DNA from 2 places in the Pseudokineococcus lusitanus genome. Region 1 is predicted to be linked to the other one. Evidence: riboswitches for the same ligand, from Rfam matches in the RefSeq annotation. Region 1 holds a riboswitch; the other holds the start of a gene.

What was found. A riboswitch is a leader RNA that binds a small molecule or an ion and turns the genes downstream of it on or off. The one in region 1 is predicted to bind S-adenosylmethionine.
Region 2: another riboswitch for S-adenosylmethionine. It lies ahead of EDC03_RS05645 (bifunctional o-acetylhomoserine/o-acetylserine sulfhydrylase); the one in region 1 lies ahead of EDC03_RS07170 (methionine ABC transporter ATP-binding protein).

What each region holds. Positions count from the first base shown of each region.
Region 1 covers NZ_RJKN01000003.1:263,703-273,009, reverse strand. The annotation lists gene glgP (alpha-glucan family phosphorylase) at 1-344, shown strand, start outside; gene EDC03_RS07180 (MetQ/NlpA family ABC transporter substrate-binding protein) at 432-1,265, opposite strand; gene EDC03_RS07175 (methionine ABC transporter permease) at 1,393-1,992, opposite strand; gene EDC03_RS07170 (methionine ABC transporter ATP-binding protein) at 2,049-3,164, opposite strand; SAM riboswitch class IV at 3,233-3,350, opposite strand; gene EDC03_RS07165 (HNH endonuclease signature motif containing protein) at 3,471-5,477, opposite strand; gene glgX (glycogen debranching protein GlgX) at 5,835-8,072, opposite strand; gene EDC03_RS07155 (M28 family peptidase) at 8,271-9,307, shown strand, end outside.
Region 2 covers NZ_RJKN01000002.1:518,626-525,330, forward strand. The annotation lists gene EDC03_RS05630 (patatin-like phospholipase family protein) at 1-2,053, opposite strand, end outside; gene EDC03_RS05635 (TetR/AcrR family transcriptional regulator) at 2,181-2,924, opposite strand; gene EDC03_RS05640 (DUF4188 domain-containing protein) at 2,923-3,411, shown strand; gene EDC03_RS05645 (bifunctional o-acetylhomoserine/o-acetylserine sulfhydrylase) at 3,472-4,803, opposite strand; SAM riboswitch class IV at 4,893-5,007, opposite strand; gene EDC03_RS05650 (sensor domain-containing protein) at 5,064-6,705, opposite strand, start outside.

The DNA.
Region 1 (9,307 bases):
GCTGGTCGTCGGTGCGCGTCGACCACGCCGAGTCGGTCGGGCTGCCGGACACGCCGCTGCTCGGCGACGTCCTCGGCGTCCACGCCTACGTCTCGCTCGGGCAGCTCGCGCCCGAGGACGTCGAGGTGCAGGTGGTCCACGGCCGCGTCACGGCGACGGACGAGCTCGTCGCCACGGGCACCGTCCGCCTCTCGCACGTCGAGGCGCTCGAGGACGGGCGGCACCGCTACGCCGGCGAGGTGCCGCTGCGGCGCACGGGCGCCGTCGGCTACACGGTGCGCGTCCTGCCGCACCACGAGCTGCTCGCGGCGCCGACCGAGCTGGGGCTCGTCGCCAACGCCTGACCGCCGACGCACGAGCGCCCCCGCCCGGACCGGGCGGGGGCGCTCGTGCGTCCGGGGCCGCGCGCCGTGGCGCCGCCGCGGCGTGGCTCAGAAGGCCGGGATGACCGCGCCCTCGTACTGCTCCTCGATGAAGGTGCGCGTCTCGTCGGAGTGCAGGAGCTGCTCGAGCAGCTGGATGCGCTCGTCGTCCTCGTCGCCCGTCCGGACGACGACGAGGTTCGCGTTGGGGTTGCCCTCGGCGGCCTCGAGGGCCAGGGCGTCGTCGGCGGGGGAGAGGTCGGCGTCGATGGCGTAGTTGCCGTTGACGACGGCGATGTCGACGTCCTGGAGCGAGCGCGGGACCTGCGCGGCCTCGACCTCGGTGATGTCGAGGTCGCGGCCCCCCTCCTGCACGTCGAGGGCGGTCGGCGCGTCCTCGCCCGTGTCGGCGAGGACGACGAGGCCCTCGGCCTCGAGCAGCCGCAGCGCGCGGGCGGCGTTCGTCGGGTCGTTGGGGATGGCGACGGTCGCGCCCGACGGGACGTCGTCGATGCTCCCGAGGCTCTGCGAGTAGATGCCGAGGGGCTCGACGTGGACGGGCTCGAGCGCGGCGAAGTCGTAGCCGGCCGTGCGCTCCTGCTCCTCGAGGTACGGGATGGTCTGGAAGTAGTTGGCGTCCAGCGAGCCGTCCTCGAGGGCCACGTTGGGCTGCACGTAGTCGGTGAACTCGACGACCTCGAGGTCGAGCCCGGCGTCCTCGGCCAGCTCGTCCTGCACGAAGCGGAGGATCTCCGCGTGGGGCACCGGCGAGGCGCCCACGCGCAGCGGCTCGTCGGCCGCGCTCAGCTCGGCCTCCCCGCCGCCGCAGGCGGACAGCGAGAGGGCGAGCGCGGCGGCCGCGCCGAGGGCGACGGCGGTGCGGGGGCGGCGGGTGGTGGGCACGGGGGACCTCCGGGTCGGTGGGCGAGGGCGTGCGGGAGCCCTGGTCGGGCGGGACGGGGGACGACGGGACGGCCCGCGGCGGGCGGGTCGGTGGTGCGGGTGGGCGCCGGGCGCCCGGGGGGCGTCGTCAGCGGTGCGCGAGGCGGCGGGCGAGGGCCTCGCCGCCCTGCTGGAGCACCTGGACGACGACGAGCAGGAGGGCGACGGTCACGAGCGTGATGTCCGTCCGGAACTGCTGGTAGCCGTAGCGGATGGCGAAGTCGCCGAGCCCGCCGCCGCCCACCGCGCCGGCCATCGCCGAGTAGCTGACGAGCGCCACGACGGTGACGGTGCAGCTGGCCACGACCGACGGCAGCGCCTCCGGCAGGAGGACGGTGCGGACGACGTCCCGCCGCCGCGCGCCCATGGAGAGGGCGGCGGCCACCTTGCCGGGGGCCACCTCGCGCAACGACGTCTCGACGAGCCGCGCGAGGAAGGGCACGGCGCCGATGGTCAGCGGCACGACGGCGGCCCAGGAGCCGATCGTCGTCCCGACGAGGAGCCGGGTCACCGGGGCCACGGCGACGAGCAGGATGATGAAGGGCAGCGAGCGGCCGAGGTCGACGAGCAGGCCGAGCAGCCGGTGCGCGAGCGGGTGCGGCGCGAGACCGCCCGGCGAGACGACGAGCAGCAGGACGCCGAGGGGGATCCCGCCGAGGACGGCGAGGACGGTCGCCGTGGCGACCATCGTCAGCGTCTCGCGGGTGGCCTCGGCCAGCTGCGGGGCGAGGGAGAGCAGCTCGCTCACGCCGCCACCTCCAGGAGGACGCCGCGGGCGCGCAAGGCGTCCGTGGCGCCGCCCAGCCGGGCGGCGTGCTCGGCGGCCCCGCCGGCGACCTCGAGGAGGAGGTGCCCGGCCCGGCGACCGCCGAGGGTCTCGACCCGGCCGCCGACGACCGAGACGTCGAGCCCGTGCTCGCGCACGAGCGACGTCATCACCGCCTCGCCGGGTCCGCCGCCGCCGTCGGGCCCGGCCTGCCCGTCCCAGCCGTCGGTGACGACGAGCTGGAGCAGCGCGCTGCCGGGCCGCACCGGGGGCCGGGCGGGCGCCGGCAGCAGGCGGGTGGCCAGGGGCGAGCCGGGGCGGGCGGCGACGTCGGCCAGCCGGCCCTCGTCGACGACCCGGCCGTGCTCGAGCAGGACCGCGCTGTCGCAGGCGGCCCGGACGACGTCCATCTCGTGCGTGACGACGACGACCGTGAGGCCCAGCTCGTCGCGGAGCTCCCGGACGAGCGCGAGGACGCCGGCCGTGGAGCCGGGGTCGAGGGCGGAGGTGGCCTCGTCGCACAGCAGGACCGACGGGCGGGCGGCGAGGGCGCGGGCGATGGCGACGCGCTGCTGCTGGCCGCCGCTCAGCTGGGACGGCCGGGAGGCCTTCTTGTCGGCGAGGCCGACGCGCTCGAGCAGCTCCGCGGCGCGGGTCTCGCGCTCGCGCCGGCCGACGCCCGCGAGCTCCAGCGGCAGCGCGACGTTGCCGAGCGCGGTCCGCGAGCCGAGGAGGTCGAAGTGCTGGAAGACCATGCCGATGCTGCGGCGGGCCGTGCGCAGCCGGCCGGCGTCGAGCGCGGTGAGGTCCTGCCCGTCGACGACGACGCGGCCGGCGTCCGGGCGCTCGAGGAGGTTGACGCAGCGGGCGAGGGTGCTCTTGCCGGAGCCGCTGGGGCCGACGACGCCGACGACGTCGCCCGCCGGGACGGAGATGCTCACGCCGTCGAGCGCGCGGACCTCGCCCGTGCGGACCGGCGCGTCGTCCTCGACGACGACGTCCACGTCCGAGGTCCGCCGCGCGACGAGCTGCCGCAGGCCGCCCCGGCGCCGGGGCGCCGCGTAGGTCTTGACGAGGCCGGACAGCTCGATCACGGGCGGTGCGCTCCTGGCAGCAGGCGCGACGGCACCGGCCGCCGCGCACGCGGAGACGAGGCCCGGTCGGGCCACGCTTGCGGACGCGCCGTCGTGGGGCGTCCACCTGGTCCTCACCCGGAGCACCCCGCCGTGGCGGAGGGTTGCTGACCAGCGAGCCGGGGCTTCGCGCTGGTTCTCGTGACCTGGACGGGACGGTAGGCAGCGTCCGGCGTCGCTGTCAAAACCGCTCGGGACGGTGGGTATTGGGAGCCCGGGGCCACCGTGGCGACGGGTCACGACGAGGCCGACGCGGTGGTGCCGGCGTCAGAAGGGCGGCGGGTCGTCGTCGGTCGGCGGGGCCGGCGACGCGGGCGGTTCGCGGTGGTGGGCGGTCGCGGTGACGGCAGCGCTGATGAGCAGGGCGGCGCCGGGCCAGGCCATGTCGACGGTCGGGTACGAGCAGTCGAGGGGATCGCCGAGGTCGCCCCAGCCGGTGGGCAGGGGCGTGCCGTCGTCGTCGCGGCTGGTGATGGGTCGGGGGAGGAAGGGTGGTGCGGGGTCGTCGTGGACGAGGCCGAGGGGTGAGGTCCAGCGGGTGCCGAGGCCGTGCGGGTCGTCGGGGTCGTCGGTGATGGCCTCGACCTGCCAGCCGTAGTGGGTGCGGCACTGGTGGTGCTTGCGGCAGCGGGGGCGGAGGTTGCACTCGCAGGTCGGGCCACCGGCGCCGTGGGGTACCTGGTGGTCGAGGTCGCAGCGGACCGAGGGCTGGGTGCAGCCGGGGTGGGTGCACTCGGGCAGCGCGGTCCGGACGTAGCGGGACTGCTCGGCGGTGGGGACGTAGTCGGTGGGCAGGCCAGCGAGAGGGCAGGTCGACGAGGACGGCGTCGCTGCGTCGGACGCATCAGCTCCTGTCCGGGCCCAGGGAGGCGTGGTGGTGCCGGGCGTGGTGGTGCCGGGCGTGGTGGTGCCGGGCGTGGTGGTGCCGGGCGTGACCTTGTCGGTAAGGCCGGGGGGTGCCGGCTCCGTGGTCGTCGTCGGCGGGGGCACGGCTGTCGCTGTGGTCCGCTGGTCGCCCGGTGGGTCGGGCACCGCGTCGAGGCCGGCGTCCGGTGCAGGGGAGGGCGGAGGAGCCGTGGTGGGCGTCACCACCGCCGGGACGGTCGTCGCGCCGGTGGTGAGCCCAGGCGTCGTCGTGCGGGTCCCGGCGGCTGGGAGGTGGTGGAGGTGTCCGTCGACGCCAAGCACTTTCCCGGTGAAGAAGTCGGTGAGGACCCGGCGGAAGGGGTGGCCGGCGGCGAGGAGCTCGCGGGCGATGTCGGCCGGGACCGCGCCGTGGCCGGCGAGCCACGCGGTCTCGTCGTCGAGGCCGAGCAGCGTCGGGAGCGAGACGTTGAGGGACGGGCCGTGGCACTGCCCGGTGTGGGCACGGCCGTCCTTCCGTGGGCCGGCACCGGTGTCGGTGACCAGGCCGACGAGGGCGTCGAAGCGGCGGGCGTCGACGCCGCGGCGGTCGGGCAGCCCGGTGGTGTCGGTGGTGACGGGGTCCAGTCCGGCGGCGACCGCGGCGTGCGGGTCCGCGCTCGCGTTGGGGCCGGTGCGGGTGCGCGCCCACGTGTCGAGGCGGTGGAACAGGGCGGTGATGTCGGCGACGGGTCCGGTGGCGACGAGCTCGGCCGCCCCGTCACCCAGCGGCTGGACCAGGACCCGGCGGCGGCAGGTCTCGTACCGGGCCCGGCGGTTGGTCGCGTCGACCTCGAGCCGGGCGACCAACGCCCGGACCTTCCGCTTCACGCCGGGCGGGTCCAGGCGGGGCAGGTCCTCGGCGACCTCGGCGTCGACCCAGCGGGCCTGCTCCGGCGTCAGACCGGCAGTGCCGGTGACGACCGCGTGCGCCCGGGCGGGGCAGATGCCTCCGCTGCGCAGCGCGGCCCGGGTCTGCGGCAGCACGGTCGTCAGCGCGAGCGCGTCCTGCACCAGTCGCCGCGCCCCCGCGACCCCGACCCGCAGGGCGAGGGCGATCTCGGTGACCACGGCCTCGGCCGGGTCCCCGCCGAGCCGGCCGAAACGGGCGGTCTCGACCGGGTCCCCGTCGACCGGGACGCCCAGGGCGGCGGCGACCTCGTCGACGAGGTCGGCCACCAGCCCCAGAAGCGCGGCGTGCTGGGCCGACGCGGCCGCGTGGGCGTCGCGGAGCCGGTCCAGGACCTCCCGACCCGCGCGGCGGGAGACCGGCAGGTCGCCGACCGGGACGTCGAGCGGACCGACGGGGCCGGCGGGTGCGGGGACGACGGCGTCGTCGCGCGCCTCGTCGTCGGGCTGCTGCCGCGCCATCGCCACCCCTCCCTCACCGTCGAACGTGTGTTCGAAGTCTAGTGGAGGGGCCCGACATCCGCTCCCGCTGTCCACACCTCCGCGGGTCGCTGCCGGGACCCCGTCGAGTCACCACGGACCGGTCGTCGCGCCGACGGCTGTCCTCCGCGCGGGTGAGGGCTGGTGGTCCCCGGGGCGCGCGCCGGCGGCGGGGGCGCGCCGGCCGAGCAGGTCCTCGCCGGGCCGGACGCGAGCTCCTCACCGCGGCGCGGTGGGCCTGCCGCCGGACCCGGGGGCGGAGCGACGCGGCCGGGCCGCCGAAGCCGGCCGGGCAGCCCGCCCGTCCGCCCGGCCGGTCGGTCGGCGCAGGGGCCCGGCTCAGGCCGGCCGCGCCGCCAGCAGCAGCAGCGACGTCGGCCCGACGACGAGACCGCCGCCGTCGTGGACCGTGGTGGGCGCCACGTGCTCGGGGCGCTCGGCCTCGCTGTCCCACAGCAGGTCCCACGTGGCGGCCCAGGGGCGCCCGGGGAGGGCGACCGCCTGCTCGACCGACCCGGCGTGCAGCACGAGCAGCAGCGAGGACCCGCCCGTCGGGGCGCCGTGGAGGAGCATCTGCAGGGTGCGGCGGTGCCCGTCGTGCCAGTCGTCCTCCGTCATGCGGCGGCCGTCGGGCGCGAACCAGGCGAGGTCGGTGGTGCCGTCGTCGTGGACGGGGGCGCCCGCGGCGAAGGTGCTGCGGCGCAGGGCGGGGTGCTCGCGCCGGAGCGCGAGGAGGTGGCGCGTCGTCGCCACGAGGTCGGCGCGGGGGCCGCCGGCGCGCAGGGCCTCCCAGTCGACCCACACCGAGGCGTCGTCGAGGGAGTAGGCGTTGTTGTTGCCCCCCTGGGTGCGCAGCATCTCGTCGCCGGCGAGCAGCATCGGGACGCCGGCCGACAGCAGCAGGGTGCCGAGGAGGTTGCGCACCGAGCGCCGTCGGGCCGCGAGCACGGCTTCGTCGTCGGTCGGCCCCTCGACGCCGTGCGCGTCGGACCGGTTGTCGCCGTGGCCGTCCCGGTTGTCCTCGCCGTTGGCCTCGTTGTGCTTGTGCTCGTAGGCGGTGGCGTCGGCGAGCGTGAAGCCGTCGTGCGCGGCGAGGAAGTTGACCGACGCCAGCGGCCCGCGCCGCGAGGAGTCGGTCGCGGCGCCGTGGGCGAAGAGGTCCGCGGACCCCGCGAGCCGGGTGGCCAGGTGGCGCACGCCGCCACCGGGCTCGCCGCGGCGGCCGCGCGCGGCGTCGGCCAGCCAGAAGGTGCGGACGTCGTCGCGGAAGCGGTCGTTCCACTCGGCGAAGGGCGGCGGGAACTGCCCCGTGCGCCACCCGAAGGGCCCGACGTCCCAGGGCTCGGCGACGAGCTTGAGGTCGGCCAGCACCGGGTCCGCGCGGGCCGCGACGAGGAAGGGGTGCTCGGCGTCGAAGCCGAGGTCGCGCCCGCGGGCGAGGGCGGGCGCGAGGTCGAGGCGGAATCCGTCGACGCCGTACGTCGTCGCCCAGTGCCGCATCGAGTCGAGGGCGAGGGCCACCACGCGCGCCGACGAGGCGTCGAGGGTGCCGCCGCAGCCCGAGACGTCGACGTCGAGGCCGGCGGCGTCGAGGCGGTAGTACGCGGCGGCCCCGAGCCCGCGGAAGGACAGGCTGGGGCCCTCGACCCCGCCCTCGGCCGTGTGGTTGTAGACGACGTCGAGCAGCACCTCGAGGCCCGCGGCGTGCAGCGCGTCGACGGCGCCCGCCAGCTCGGCCTCGACGGCCGCCGCCCCGCCCGCGCGGGCCGCGGCGCTCGCGTAGCGCGGCGCGGGCGCGAGGTAGCCGAGCGTGCTGTAGCCCCAGGCGTTGCGGCGCCCCCGGCGCACGAGCGACATCTCGTCGGCGACGGCGTGGACGGGCAGCAGCTCGAGCGCCGTCACGCCGAGGTCGACGAGGTGCCCGACGACGGCGGGGTGCCCCAGCGCCGCGTAGGTGCCGCGCAGCTCCGGCGGCACGTCGGGGTGGGCGGCGGTGAGCCCGCGCACGTGCGCCTCGTAGACGACCGTGCGGTCCCACGGCGTCCGCGGCCGGGCGTCCTGGTCCGCCGTGCGCCCGGGGAGGACCACGCCGACCGCGGCCGCGGCGGCCGAGTCGAGGTCGCTGCGCCGACGGGCCCCGCCCTCGGACGCGGGGCCGTCGACGGGCGCCCAGCGGTCGTCCACCTCGTGCGCGAAGAGCGTCGCGTCGGGCCGCACCTCCCGTGCCAGGCCCCGGGCGTAGGGGTCGAGCAGGAGCTTGGCGGGATTGTGCCGGTGGCCGCGGGCCGGGTCCCACGGCCCGTCGACGCGGAGGCCGTACCGCTGCCCGGCCGTGACGCCGGGCAGGTGCCCGTGGTGGACGCCGTGGGTGCGGTGGGGGAGCCGGACGCGGCGCTCCTCGAGGGGGCCGTCCGCGGGCCCGTCGAGCAGGACGACGTCGACCGCCTCGGCGTGCGGCGCGTACACCGCCGCGCCCGCGCCTCCGGGGACGAGATGGACGCCGAGGGGGTGCGGACGGCCCGGTCGGACGGTGCCGCCGTCGCCGGGCGCGCCGGGGGCGGGGGCGTCGCTGCTCACGCTGCTCCCATCGGTCGGCACGGGCGCCCACTGTGCCAGCCGGGCGACCCGGCGAGGTGCGGCGGCGCCCACCACCCGTCCGCCGAGGTGCTGCGGGTCACCGGCAGGGCCCTTGTCCCGCACCCGGTACCGCCCTACGGTCGCGAGTCCCGTCCCTTCCGTCCGGATGGTCGGGATCGCCCCGTCGGAAGGTCCTCCGTGCCCGAGCCCACGCCGCCCACGTCCGTGCCCCTGACGACGCCCACCACGCCGCCGCGCCCGGGCCCGCGCCGGCGGACGGCGCTCGCCGGCCTCGCCGGGGCGTTGGGCGGTGGCGCGCTGCTGCCGCTGCCCGCCTGGGGCGCCGACGACCGCCGGCCGGGCGCCGTCCGCCCCCCGGCGCTGCTCCCGTCCGACCGCGCCGTCGTCACGCGGGCGTCGGCCGAGCGCGCCCTCGAGCACATCTCGGCCCTCGCCGACGGCATCGGCCCCCGCATCGGCGGGACCCCGTCCGAGCACGCCGCCCGCGACTACCTCGCGGGCGTCCTCGACGGCCTGGGCTACACCGTCGAGCTCGAGTCCTTCCCGACCGCCGACCGCTTCCTCGGCGAGCTCGCGGCCGCCCCTGGCGCCGCCCCGCTCCCGGACGACCTCTGCTGGCAGGTGGGCGCCTCGGCGCAGGGCGGGCTGGGCACGACCGTGACGGGCACGGTCGTCGACCTCGGGACCCTGCCGACGGGCGAGTGGCCGGCCGACCTCGCGGGCGCCGTCGTGCTCGTCGACGCCGCCACGCTCGACGTGCTGCGCGCCGCCGTGCCCGTGGCCGCCGCCCGCGGCGCCGTCGCCGTCGTCCGGCTGCCCGCCGACGCCGCCGACCCCGTGCGGCGCACCTCGGCCTCGTCGCCGACGCTCGTCGAGCCGACGCCGCTGCCGGTGGTCGGCGTCGCGCAGGCGCAGAAGGCCCGGCTGCGTGCCGCTCTCGCGACGGGCCCGCTCTCGCTGCAGGTCTCGACGACCGCGTACACGGGCCTCACGTCGTCCAACGTGCTCGCCGAGCGGCGCGGGCGGCTGGCGCCGGCGCCGGGCGGCGAGGCCGTCATGGTCTGCGCCCACTACGACACCGTCATCGGCGCGCCCGGCGCCAACGACGACGGCTCCGGCACCGGCCTCTGCCTCGAGCTGGCGCGGGTGCTGCGGCCGATGGCGACGCAGCGCGCCGTCAAGGTCGCCCTCTGGGGCGCCGAGGAGCTCGGCCT
Region 2 (6,705 bases), on a different contig from region 1:
GCTGCTCCGCGGGCGGCGTCTCCCCCGGCGCCGCCTCGAGCAGCGCCCCGACCGCCGCGAGCGCGCGGCGCCGCTGGTCGTCCGACACCCACGCGTACCCGGGCTGCTCGCCCGTCGGCAGGCGCAGGAGGTCGCGCAGGTCGCGCTCCCCCGGCCGGGCCGTCCCCGGACGCAGCGCCGCCGTCACCTCGCCCGCCGCCTGCTCGAGCAGCGGCAGGTTGGCCCGCAGCCGCGTCCACCGGTGGCGCTCCCAGCCGGTCCAGCCCTCGGCGTCCGCCTCGGCGAAGCGCTCCCGCAGCGCGACGCCGGCCGCCCGGCCCCGCGACGCGAGCCGCGCGATGGCCGCCGGCGGCATCCGCACGTCCCACCCACCGTCGCCCGGGTCGACGTCGACCTGCGCGATCCGGTCGCGGAAGCCCGGCAGCGGCAGCTGGGCGACGTCCGAGCCGTCCTGCAGCGCCCCGAGCACCGCCCGCCCGAAGTGCCACGTGCTCGTCCCTGCGAGCGGGTACCGGACGGGCGGCAGCGCGTCGTCGAGCGGCCCGGGCCCGCCCGGGTCGAGCGGGTCGGCGGGCGCGCCGCCCTGCCGCGCCGGCCGGAGCGTGACGCCGAAGGTCGGCCGGACGGGCGCCGCCGTGTCGAAGAAGTGGATGGGGAAGTTGCTCGTGACCCCGCCGTCGCTCGTCCAGACCCGGCGGGTCGTCGGCGCCGCGCCGGCCACCCGCGCGAGGACGGCGGCCAGCGCGGCGTCGTCGGGCCCGCTGCGTCCGTCGGCCGCCGGCCCGGGCGACGGCAGGACGTCGCCCGCCAGCACCTCGCCCACCACCGCCGCCACCCGCCGCGCGGCGTCCGCCGACGCGAGGACGTCGACCGTCCGGAAGGGCACCGCCGACAGGAGCAGCGGGAAGCTGAGGCTCGCCCGCACCGCGAGGACGACGGGCCAGTCCGACGCCGCCGGCAGCGGTACGAGCGGCCGCAGCTGCGCGTCGCGCACGCGCCGCGCCAGGCGCTCCGCCGGGTCGGCGGGCAGGGGCGGCGGGTGCGCCTCGACCCACGCGACGACGCGCTCGGGCAGCAGCCGCCGGAGCTCGGCCGGGTCGGCGTAGACCGGCGGCACGCCCGGGCGCCGCGGGTCGAGCGGCAGCCGCACCGGCCGCCCGTGCGTCAGCGACGTCGTGACGACCTGCAGCCGGACCGCCGCGCCGGCGGGCGCCTCGTCGAGCCCGGTCAACGGCGTGGCACCGGGACCGGCCCACAGGTGGCCGAAGGTCAGCGGGCCGGCGCCGTCGGGCAGGCCCGCGGCCTCGTCGAGGAGGTCGGTGACCCACGGCGTCAGCGCCGTGCCGTCGTCCGCCGTGCCGTCCGCGGGCATGCCCGTGCAGACGCCGAAGAGGTTGTCCGGCACGGCGACCTGCGCCGCCCGCAGGTGCACCCACGCCGCGCCGAGCACGACGCCGACCACCGTCAGCAGCAGCCCGAGCAGCCCCGCCACGACCCACCCCAGCGCCGGGAACGCCGAGACGGCCGCCGCGAGCAGCAGCACCCCCGGCACCGCGCCCACCGCGACCCTCCACCAGCCGCCGGGCGCCCGCCCCGCCGCGGCGACGCCGGTCAGCACCGCCCGCGGCCACGAGCCGCCGTCCCGCGCCGCGAGCACGGCCAGCACGAGGTCGAGCAGCGGCATCGTCGCCCGGGTCGGCACGAAGAGGTCGGAGAGCCGGGAGCCAGAGGGACGGCGCCCGCGCCGGGCGGTCGGCGTCGCGAGGTCGCCGGGCAGCCGTGCGAGGACGGCGAACCCGCCCCGTCCGGTGGCCCCGCCGTCGCGCCCCAGCTCCGCCGCCGCCGACACCGCCGCGGCGACGGCGCCCGCCGACGTCCCGCCCACCTGGACCAGCCGGTGCTCGCGCGCGATCTCGCAGACGGCCCACGGGTAGACGACGCCGCTCGTCACGCCGCCGCGCATGACGACGTCGCACGTCGCTCGCGGGTCGGCGTAGGCGGCGGTGGAGCCGAGCGGCTCGGGCGGTGGCACGGGCGTCGTCGCAGGGCTCACGCGCGGATGCTCGCAGCCGCCCCCGACGGCGTCCGGCGGCGGGTGGGGGCCACGGCCTCGACCGCTCGAGACCGACGAACGACCGGTTCCCGGGCCCGGGAACCGGCCGTTCGTCGGTCTCGCCGGGTCAGCCCGCCAGCCCCGCTCCCACCGTCGCGAGGGTCCGGACCAGCGCCTGCTCCCGCTCGTCCGGGTCGAGCCCGGCCAGGACCCCGACGAGCAGCTCGGCCAGCCCGTGCACGGCCGCCCACGCGGCGAGGTCCGCCCCCGCGCGCCCCCGCACGCCGAGCCCGCCGGCGGCGTCGAGCTCGTCGAGCCGGTCCTGCAGCATCGACCAGGGGTCCGGCCCGCCCACGCAGCCCGGCGGGCCGCCCGTGGTCGGCGGCCCGTTGAAGACGACGTGGAAGAGCCCCGGCTCGGCGACGGCGTACTCGACGTACCCGCGCCCGACAGCGACGAGGCGCGCCCGCGCCAGGGCCACGGCGTCACCGGACGCCGGCACCGCCGCCAGCCGCTCCGCCATCGCGACGCCCATCGCGCCGCGCGCGTGCTCGGCGACCGTCGCCAGCAGCTCGGCCTTCCCCGCGAAGTGGCGGTAGGCCGCGTTGGGGCTGACGCCGACCTCGCGTGCCACCTCGCGCACCGACAGCCCGGTGGGCCCTGCGGCGCGGACCGCCGTCGAGGCCGCCGCCACGAGGGCGTTCCGCAGGTCGCCGTGGTGGTAGGTCGCGCGCTCCAGGGCCCCTCCCGACGTCGGGCGGCGCGACCCCGCGCCACATGTGGACAGCGTCCACACCGTAGTCCTATGTTGACGGCGTCCACATCGACGCCGACGACCTCGGCCGGTCAGCACCACCGCAGGGGGAGCCATGGGCACCACGGTCCACGCAGGACGCCGCACCGCCGACCTCGACGGGCAGGACGTCGTCGTCTTCGTCATCGGCATGCGCATCAACCGGCTCCGCAGCCCGCGGCAGTGGCTGCCGGTCTTCCGGGCGATGCCGCTCATGCTCGCCGAGCTGGGCCGCCCCGAGCTGGGCCTGCTCCACGCCCGCACCTACTGGTCCGGGCGCACCTTCATGCTCCTGCAGTACTGGCGCAGCTGGGACCTGCTGCAGGCCTACGCCTCTGCGGGTGACGCCGAGCACCTCCCCGCCTGGCGCGCCTTCAACCAGCAGGCCCGCCGCGGCGGCGACGCGGCCGGCATCTTCCACGAGACCTACCTCGTCGGCCCGGGCCGTGCGGAGTCCGTCTACGTCTCGATGCCCGACCACGGGCTCGCCGCGGCGACCCGCTCGGCCCCCGTCCCGCCGCGCCGCCAGCGGGCCGCGGAGCGGATGCGCGGCGTCGACGCCTGAGCCGGGCAGGTGGCTGCACGAGGACGCGCTCTACCGCGTCGTCGTGCAGCCACCTCGACCTCAGACCGCGGAGAACCCGCGCTCGAGGTCCGCCCGGATGTCGTCGAGGTGCTCCAGCCCCACGGACAGCCGCACGAGCCCCGGCGTCACGCCCGCCTTGACCTGGTCCTCGGGCGCCAGCTGGCTGTGCGTCGTCGACGCCGGGTGGATGACGAGGCTGCGCACGTCCCCGATGTTGGCCACGTGGCTGTGGAGCGTCAGCGCGTCGACGAAGCGTCGCCCCGCCTCCAGGCCCCCGCGCAGCTCGAAGGCGAGGACGCCGCCGGCGCCCCGCGGCGCGTACTTCTGCTGCCGCGCGTGCCACGGGCTGGACGGCAGGCCCGCGTACTGGACCCGCTCGACCTCCGGCCGCTGCTCCAGCCACTCGGCGACCGCCTGCGCATTGGCCACGTGCCGCTCCACCCGCAGGCTCAGCGTCTCGATGCCCTGCCCGAGGAGGAAGGCGTTGAACGGCGAGATCGCCGGCCCGAGGTCGCGCAGCAGCTGCACCCTCATCTTGAGGATGTATGCGAGGTTCGCGCCCAGCGCGCTGCCGACGCCGAGGTCCCGCGCGTAGACGAGCCCGTGGTAGCTCTCGTCCGGCTGGTTGAAGCCCGGGAAGCGGTCCGGGTGCTGCGCGTAGTCGAAGGTCCCGCCGTCGACGACGACCCCGCCGATCGCCGTCCCGTGGCCGCCGAGGTACTTCGTCGCCGAGTGCACGACGACGTCCGCGCCCCACTCCAGCGGCCGCAGGAGGTACGGCGTCGCCACCGTCGCGTCGACGACGAGCGGCACGCCCACCTCGTGAGCGACGCCGGCCACGCCCTCGACGTCGAGGACGTCGCCGCGCGGGTTGGGGATGGCCTCCCCGTAGAAGACCTTCGTGTTGGGGCGCACCGCGGCGCGCCAGGAGTCAAGGTCGTCGGGGTCCTCGACGAACGTCGTCGTGACGCCGAGCTTGGGCAGCGTGTAGCGGAGCAGGTTGACCGTGCCGCCGTAGAGGCTGGGGCTCGCGACGACGTGGTCTCCCGCCTCGGCGACGTTGAGGATCGCCAGCGTCTCCGCCGACTGCCCCGACGCGACGAGCAGCGCGCCGACGCCGCCGTCGAGGTCGGCGATGCGCTTCTCGACGGCGTCCGTCGTCGGGTTGGTGATGCGCGTGTAGATGTTGCCGAGCTCGGCCAGCGCGAAGAGGTTCGCCGCCTGCTCGGTGTCGCGGAAGGCGAAGGACGTCGTCTGGTGGATAAGCAGCGCCCGCGAGCCGGTGCTCGGGTCGGGCGCGGCGCCGGCGTGGATCTGGCGGGTCTCGAAGGACCAGGCGGCGGGCGCCTCGTCGGCGACGCCGTGCGTCACCGGCTCCTCGTCGAGGCCGGTCGACGGCGTGGGGTGGTCGGCGGGAGGGGTGGTGGGCACAGGGGTCTCCTCGGCGAGGGGCTCGTGCGAGCCCGCGCTTGCCGCGCCCGGACGGGTGGCGGCCCGGTCTTCACCCGGGGCACCCCGCCGCAGGAGGAGGGTTGCCGGCCAGCGAGCCGGGGCTTGTCGCTGGCGCTCTTGACCTGCCTCGACCCTAGGAGCGTCCGTCCGTCGAGCGGGACCCGTGTCTCACGGACCGGTCAGCGCGCCGCGCACCACCGGTCGAGCTCGTCCACGGGCAGCGGCCGTGCGTAGTGGTAGCCCTGCGCCATGTCGCAGTCGAGGTCCTCGAGGGCGCGGCGCTGGTCCGGCGTCTCGACGCCCTCCGCGACGGCCCGCAGCCCGAGGGAGTGCGCGAGGTGGACGCACGTGGCGACGATGGCCGCGTCACCGCGGCTCTCGGTGAGCCCCGCGACGAAGGACCGGTCGATCTTCAGCTCGTCGAGCGGGAACCGCTGGAGGTACGTGAGGCTCGCGTAACCGGTGCCGAAGTCGTCGACCGCGAGGGTGACGCCGAGCGCCTTGAGCGCCCGCAGCGTCGCGGCGGCCGCGTCCGGGTCCTCCATGAGCGCCGTCTCGGTCACCTCGAGCGTGAGCAGCGCCGGGTCGAGCCCGTGCCGGTCCAGCACCTCGGCGACGAGCGGCACGAGGTCCGGGTCGCCGAGCTGGCGCGTCGAGAGGTTGACGGCGATCTCCGTCGTCGGGCCGCCTCCCGCCGTCCGCGCCCACGCCGCCCCCTGGGCCACGGCGGAGTCCAGCACCCACGCCCCGAGGCGGCGCACGAGGCCCGACTCCTCGGCGACGTCGATGAAGTCGCCGGGCTGGAGCAGCCCGCGCTCGGGGTGCTGCCACCGCACGAGCGCCTCGACGCCGGCCACACGGTCGCCCCGCAGGTCCATGCGGGGCTGGTAGTGCACGCGCAGCTCGCCCTCGGCGATGCCGCGGCGCAGCTCGCCGATGAGCCGGAGACGTCCGACGGCCGGGTCGACGACGTCCGGGTCGTGCAGCTCGACACGGGCGCGGCCGCGTGCCTTCGCCCGGTGCATCGCGACGTCGGCGTGGTGGAGCAGCCGCTCCGGCGTCTCGTCGGGCGTGGCCCGGACGACCCCGACGCTCGCCGTGACGACGATCTCGACGTCCTGCAGGAGCACGGGCGCCGTGACGACGTCGAGCACCCGCTCGGCCACCGCCCGCGCGGCGCCGTCGTCCCCGACGTCGGCCACGACGACGAACTCGTCGCCGGACAGGCGCGCGACGACGCCGTCCGCGCGGACGGTCGCGGTGAGGCGCTGCGCGACGACGCGGAGCAGCTCGTCGCCGGCCTCCCGACCGAGGCTGTCGTTGACCGCCTTGAAGTGGTCGAGGCCGACGAAGAGCAGCGCCGTCCCGGCGGACGCCGGCCGGCCGCCCTCCGGCGCACCGGCGAGTCGGGCCAGCAGGCCGGCGCGGTTGGGCAGGCCCGTGAGGTCGTCCCGCAGCGCCCGCTGCCGCATCTCCTCCTCGACGGCGACCCGCTGCCGCTCGGCTTCCTGGGCACGGCGCAGCGCGTCGACGAGGTCACGCTCGTGCCGGCGCCGCTCGTGGGCGGCGAGGACGATGACGCGGATCTCGGCCGGCACCCCGTCGGCCGCCGGCCGGAGGGTCGCCGACAGCAGGACCGCCCGGCGGGAGCGGTCCGCGGCGATGACCTCGACCATCGTCTCGGCCACGGCACCGGTGGCCCGCAGCCGCGGCAGGCAGGAGGCGCTCCAGAGGATGCGGTCGCCCACGGGCAGCAGCCGCGGCAGGCGCGTCCCGAGGAGCTCCTCCGCGGTGTAGCCGGCCCAGGCGCAGAAGGTCGCG